Regions from separate parts of the Shewanella sp. MF05956 genome, predicted to be linked through region 1. Evidence: predicted binding sites of a transcription regulator. Region 1 holds the regulator's gene; each other region holds the start of a gene.
What was found. The regulator LexA, encoded in region 1, represses DNA repair genes until DNA is damaged. The targets are predictions, from matches to a motif close to TACTGTATNNNNATACAGTA.

Region 1 (2,284 bases):
CTTTACCAGGCGTGCGCCCCCAGTACAAACTCACGGGAACGAGTTGAATATCCAAATCCGGACGTTGACGATGAAGCGCCAATAAACTGGTAAAGCTGTCGATAAACTTTTCACCACTTTCGCGTTTACCAAAGAGTGGCTTACGCCCCTCCAAACACACAATACGTGGCACTTTTAAGCCATCAACGATGAGTGGGTCATATGGACTCGGCATTCCAAAGCCCTCAGTGATTTCGCTTAGCGCAGCGGCATCACTGATTGACTCTGTTTTCATGACATAAACCAATGGTTTATTTGGATCTAAATTAAGATCATCAAAAGGGTCATGCGGGACAACAATGGTTTGAACCATCGATTTCTGTACCCATTTTAATGCACGTAAAAATATTGAATTTGGTTTTGACATAGTTACTTTCGCAATATAAGCCACTGTAATATTGCTGCATAGGATACCAGAAACCACCCTTGATACACTATCTGGCTGTTTTATCTTTACTTTGTGAACAGTCCCTAACTGAACAACTCAATTAAAATATAGAATGAAACTGATATAAAACATACTGATAGGCAACAATGCCGTAACAAAAAACAAAAAACGGTTGGTTAATACTTGCGCGAACAAAAACACTGTATATAATGACAGTCACTGTATAAAAAGACAGGAATCATCATGAGACCGTTAACGCCGCGCCAAGCAGAAATTTTAGACTTAATTAAAAACAATATCGCCGAAACAGGTATGCCACCGACTCGTGCTGAAATTGCGAACCGTCTTGGCTTTAAAAGTGCAAATGCTGCCGAAGAGCATTTAAAAGCACTCGCCAAAAAAGGCTTTATCGAGATCATGCCTGGCACTTCAAGAGGTATCCGCTTACCTCATGAAGAACAACAAGAAACAGGATTGCCGCTGATTGGCCAAGTCGCTGCTGGTGAACCCATTTTAGCGCAAGAGCATGTAGAGCAATATTATCAAGTCGACCCAAACATGTTTAAACCCGCAGCCGATTTTTTACTGCGAGTACGTGGCGACAGCATGAAAGACATTGGCATTTTAGAGGGCGATTTACTTGCCGTTCATAAAATGCAGCAAGCACGTAATGGCCAAGTAGTTGTGGCCCGCGTTGAAGATGACGTCACGGTGAAACGTTTCGAGAAAAAAGGCAATGTTGTCTATCTACATGCCGAAAACGAAGCATACACCCCGATTAAAGTAGACTTAAGTTGCCAAAGCCTCACCATTGAAGGGCTTGCCGTTGGCGTTATCCGTAATGGAGATTGGTTATGAACAAACTAATGGGCACTGCCCCGCGCCACCCAGGTTTATGGGCAGATTCAACAGAAGCAGAATTGTATGGCAACCAAACCATTCAAACATTACAAACCGTCACTCAAGGTGAGTCTGAGTTAGGGCAACTGTGCAGCCAGTTAGCAACCTTAAGCCGACAAGGACGCTGGATAGTGCTCATTAGTCCTCCGCATATTGGTTATAAGCACATGCTGGCAAGTGCTGGTGTAAGAATGGACCGAATCTTACTAGTACACACTAAAGATGAAGTTGAAACGTTATGGGCAATGGAAAAAGCATTAACCAGTGGCACTTCAAGCGCTGTGATTACCTGGACGAGTTCATTAGATGCTCGTGACAGTCGCCGTTTAGAAATTGTCGCCAAAAGTGCACGCGCTTTAGGTGTGGTAATTGAAGATGTGAATACTCACTTACCTGAAAAACATCAAATCGTTAATCCAACAATGCCTTCTGCAACAAGTAATTTTTCAGCATTTCATTAAGTACGAACCCTTCAACACCAAGCCCTGCATCCAATTCAGGGCTTTTTTTTACCTTTTTTCAGCCAATTAGCGAACAAAGTGATCTTGATCAATGTTTAATCTACAAGTAATGTTGTTAACAAGGATGAAACATTTTTTATCTTTTATTTGACGTAATTTGGCAGATAACACCGCCATCGATGGGAATACGTCAATACAATTTGATTAGTTCAGTCGTAGGTACAAGTGTGGTGTTCAGCTAACAATAAAAGCGTAAACTGCCAGTTTACAACCACCAAGTTACTTTGAGGTCATCAAACTTTTTTGGGAACCGAAGAGTTTGCATAGAGCAGAGACTTACTGTGTGACTCTTCTTTGTAGTTGCTATTTGCAATAAGCAGAGGAGAAGTCTTGTGAAGCAATGGTGGTATTGTTTATTGGTTGTGCTGATAGCACTTCCGCTTGGGGCTGCAGAAATGCCCCTCAACATGACTCAAGGCGTAACAGATATCAGTGG
Region 2 (2,284 bases), on a different contig from region 1:
CGCTGTCTTCGCCATTATGCTGCTAGGCAGCTTAGTCCAAAAGTTGAGACTGCTTCCCGCCGACACCGATGTCGTGCTTAATCAGTTTGTATATTATGTGGCCTTCCCTGCTATTTTATTAATTGTATTAGCAGAAACACGTATTGAAGACATTGCTCAATGGGGCTTTATTGCCGGCTTTAGTTTAGCCATGGTAATCACTTATGCATTCGTTATTGCGCTGTCTCTTTGGCAAGCACCAAAGCAACAAGCCATCGCGGCAATGCGTGGATTAAACTCAACCTTTGGCAATACTGCCTTTATTGGCATCCCATTAATGAGTTTAATGTTTCCCGATAACAAAATGGCTCTCGTCGCTGCGGCCATCGCCAGTTTGTTATCAGTCATCATGTTCGCTTTTGCACTAGTGTCTATCGAACTTGCTAGCCGAAACAAACAATCCTCTGAACCAGCCATTTTAATCATGGCTAATGCACTGGGTAAAAACCCTATCGTTGTTGGCAGTGCCATTGGGATAGCATTATCGGCTTGTCATATCAGCCTCCCTAATAGCGTGTCACTGATGTTACATCAATTGGGTAATACCTCGAGCCCTTGCGCCCTGTTTGCCATTGGTATGGTATTAGTCAAAGCCTTACGTCAACAAACAGGCAGTAAGCTGTTTACAGCCAGCTTAATTGCTGAACTCAATGTGATTAACCTGTTTAAGTTGGTCATTCAACCTCTTATTGCCTACGGCTTATTAATTGCATTTGGGGTTGAGCAACAATGGTTAATAATGGGGGTGTTACTAGCCTCACTTCCTACTGCAGCAAGTGTTTACTTACTGGCAGACCGTTACCAGGTGCATGCAAATGTGAGTGCGCAAGCAATACTCTATGGCACGTTAATGACCTTTATCAGCCTGCCGATAATTGAATCTTTATTGAAAACTTACGCTTAACGTTAATTGAATTAATGATGTGTTCAATCGGCTAATGATTGAGATTGGTATAACTATCGTGCGATTCGTGATTAACAAATAGACAAAGATAATTTTCGGTCTACTACTTTACTGTATAAAAAATCAGTATATACTGTTTATCAATACAGTGGTTTGGTGGTTTCATAGACAGGAATTCATTATGCTTTGCCAACTCAGCATCAACAATTTTGCTATCGTACGTTTTTTAGAACTCGACTTTAAAGCCGGTATGACAAGCATCACCGGGGAAACCGGTGCAGGTAAATCGATTGCAATCGACGCTCTGGGTTTGTGTTTAGGCAACCGCAGTGATGCCAATACTGTGAGACCCGGCGCGAATAAAACCGAGGTCAGTGCACGCTTTACCCTGCTCGATGTGCCGTTAGCAAAACGCTGGCTTGAAGATAATGATCTCGACGCTGACGACGAATGCATTCTTCGTCGTACCATTAATAGTGATGGACGTTCTCGCGCCTACATCAACAGTAATCCCGTTCCAGTGACGCAATTAAAAGCTATAGGCCAATTATTAATTGGTATTCATGGCCAACATGCCCATCATGCGATGCTCAAAAGTGAGCATCAATTAAATCTGCTCGACAGTTACGCCAACCACAAAATATTACTTGATAACGTGAGCGCTAGTTATGTTAGGTGCAAACAAGTTGAAAATGAACTCAAGCAACTAGAACAAGCTCAGCACGAACGTATTTCACGCCAACAACTGTTGCAATATCAAGTAGAAGAGCTAAACGAATTTAACCTAGGCTTAGACGAGTTTGATGACATTGAGCAAGAACATAAACGGTTGGCAAATGGCACTGATTTAATCGAACGTTGCCAGGCTGGTTTGCACTTACTTACCGAAAGTGACGATGGCAATATTGAATCACTGTTAAATAAAGTCGCCGCCATTGCAGACACGCTTCAAGGCTATGATGAATCCCTTGCGCCTATTAGTACTATGCTTAACGATGCGTTAATCCAAGTTCAAGAAAGTGCTAGCGAAATCGAGAGTTATTTAAGCCGTCTTGAATTAGATCCTGAGCATTTTGCTTATCTTGAAAAACGCTTATCAACGGCAATGCAATTAGCACGTAAGCATCATGTAGGCCCAGATAAACTGGCTTTGCATCACCAAGCGCTAATGGCAGAGTTAGCAGAACTCGCTGGTGATGAAAATAAACTCGACGAGATAAGACTGCAATTAGATGCAAGCAGAAACGCCTATTTAGTCAATGCACAGAAACTCAGCCAAAGCCGCAATCGTTATGCTAAAGAGTTAGATAAATTAGTCACCCGCTCAATTCATGAACTTAA
Region 3 (2,284 bases), on a different contig from region 1:
AATTGCCTCGTTATCTATCACGCACACCCCTTTAGATGCAGGCGTTAATTTAGCGGCTTTATTGGCGACTTTTGCAAGTGTCAGTGTTGAGCCGATACCCACACAAACAGGTAACCGCGTATATTGCCAAACCGTTTGTCGAATTCGTCTTGCGTGAGTGGCTAAGCACGGAATGGCTTGTTGGCAATGTTTAAAAGAAAGAAAGGATTCATCAATCGAGTAAATATGTTGTTCAGGGGCGAATCGGCCAATCACTTGCATCATCTTAGCGGATAAGTCAGCGTACAACTCATAGTTGCTGGATAGCACAACCACCTGGTGTTGGCGGCAAAGATTGGCGATTTTAAAATAAGGCTGAAACTTGGGAATACCTAACTCAATTGCGAGGCGATTTGCAGCTACCACACAACCATCATTATTGGATAATACAATCACTGGACGATGACGCCATTCAGGTCTAAATACCTGTTCTGCACTGCAGTAATATGAAGTGGCATCAACTAACGCGAACATAAATTGATTGCCTCAACATGGCACCGTATTGAATAGATCACCGTACCTTCAATGCTAAAGTCATCATATTGATTAATCACTACATCGGCATAAGCATCGTTGGAAGACAGTAGTAATCTTCGTTTGAGGTCGATCATTTTGCACACGAACTCACCATTAAAATTAGCGACAATCACTTGGCCATTCTTGACCGTACAACTGCGATCGACAATCACTAAGTCACCATCAAAAATACCAATACCGGTCATTGAGTCTCCCTGAACTTTACCGATAAACGTGGCACTTGGATGAGTAATGAGCAGTTCATCTAAGCTTAATGGCCGCTGTTTGTATTCCGCAGCAGGCGACTCAAAGCCGCTAATGCCGCCAGCTATGTAGATTGGGATCACTTTCATATCAGTACCAAGTCAACCTGCAATAACACTGTATAAATAAACAGTATAATAACAGTGAAACAGAAATGATCAAATATTCATTATGAAAGATTGCGGCGCGCGATGCTTGAGTTGGCTAATGAGCGTTAAAGATGGGATACAAAAAAGCCTCTTTACGAGGCTAATGAGATGATCAACAGATGGAAATGAGCAGTACTACCATTTCTTTTTAGGTTGAAACAGCATATCGATATCATCACCTTCTTTTTTAGGCTTAGGTGTACTCGGTTCGCTGCTGCGTTGTGCCCCCATGATTTCATCGAGCAATAGTTTGGCTTCATCGACCTTGCGCGCAATAAATGGATCATTTGGCGTTTGGGCTTTAATCGTGTGCAACGTATTTAATGCTTTTGTCACCATTTGTTTGCTTGAGCCATATTGTTTCATAAAGCAGGCCGCACGGGCACGGCTAATCATTGATTCAACATTGATGCGCAGCTGTAAATTATCAATACGCATCTCTTCTTCAGCAAATACAGTGGGGTCAACTTTGCCTTTGTTGTGCTCAGCTCGCAAAATGGCTTTGAGTTTTTTAAGGGTTTTAACCAACTCTAAGACCTGTCTGTCATTGTCTGGTAAGCGAAAGTTTTCAATAGCTGGCACTTGGCTAGGAGAGTTTGATACTGTGGTTATTTGCGCTTTAATATCGCCAAGGCGACGTTCATAGTCCGATTTTAATTGACCAGAAGAATGGGGTACTGATTGCTCTAATGCATCTTGAATACGGCGGTATAACACGAGCATGATGTGGCTAGAGCAAGGAGCCATACCCGTGTTAGATAATACCGCATCGGTTTCGTCAATAATGGCGCGTTGACGCGATACTTCAATACGGCGTTCAGCTTCTGCGCGCTCTTTTTGTTGTTGGACGATACTAAAACCGATAATCAGTAATAGCAGTGCGCCGATAAGAATTAATACCAAAATTAAGGACATAAAGGTTCCATTTTATCTTTCATATCACATGGTGACAAAGCCAATAATAATGGCTAAAAAGTGATTTTGACGAATAGATAAATTAATCAAAAAATTTCATCAAAAGTAGCTTATATCTTAGCGTATGTCATTACGGCTGTCGTTGAATAATAAGTCGTTTTGTGGAGAAATTAATAAACTAAACAAACAAATCATTAACAGACTGTACATAAGAGCGCATTATCGGTTTTTTTTCTTGCTCGTTATTACTATATATATTACATTTCACATTTAGTATAACGTTTTGTCATAGTTGAACGATGGTTCTAATTATGCAAAAAACAAAATAGACTTTATTCTTATTCGCGTCATGTGTGGATAGGTGACGGTTAAATCAAGGATCACACCATGAAACTGCAGCA

Region 2: the regulator LexA is predicted to act here: its motif matches at 1,075-1,094, upstream of recN (DNA repair protein RecN).
Region 3: the regulator LexA is predicted to act here: its motif matches at 935-954, upstream of AC19MX_RS08395 (LexA family protein).

What each region holds. Positions count from the first base shown of each region.
Region 1 is NZ_JCAYNV010000009.1:35,881-38,164, reverse strand. It holds gene plsB (glycerol-3-phosphate 1-O-acyltransferase PlsB) at 1-406, opposite strand, end outside; gene lexA (transcriptional repressor LexA) at 671-1,285, shown strand; gene AC19MX_RS11235 (cell division inhibitor SulA) at 1,282-1,788, shown strand; gene coxB (cytochrome c oxidase subunit II) at 2,181-2,284, shown strand, end outside.
Region 2 is NZ_JCAYNV010000002.1:149,005-151,288, forward strand. It holds gene AC19MX_RS02575 (AEC family transporter) at 1-943, shown strand, start outside; gene recN (DNA repair protein RecN) at 1,125-2,284, shown strand, end outside.
Region 3 is NZ_JCAYNV010000006.1:86,337-88,620, reverse strand. It holds gene AC19MX_RS08400 (Y-family DNA polymerase) at 1-513, opposite strand, end outside; gene AC19MX_RS08395 (LexA family protein) at 501-908, opposite strand; gene AC19MX_RS08390 (hypothetical protein) at 1,104-1,883, opposite strand; gene cysB (HTH-type transcriptional regulator CysB) at 2,271-2,284, shown strand, end outside.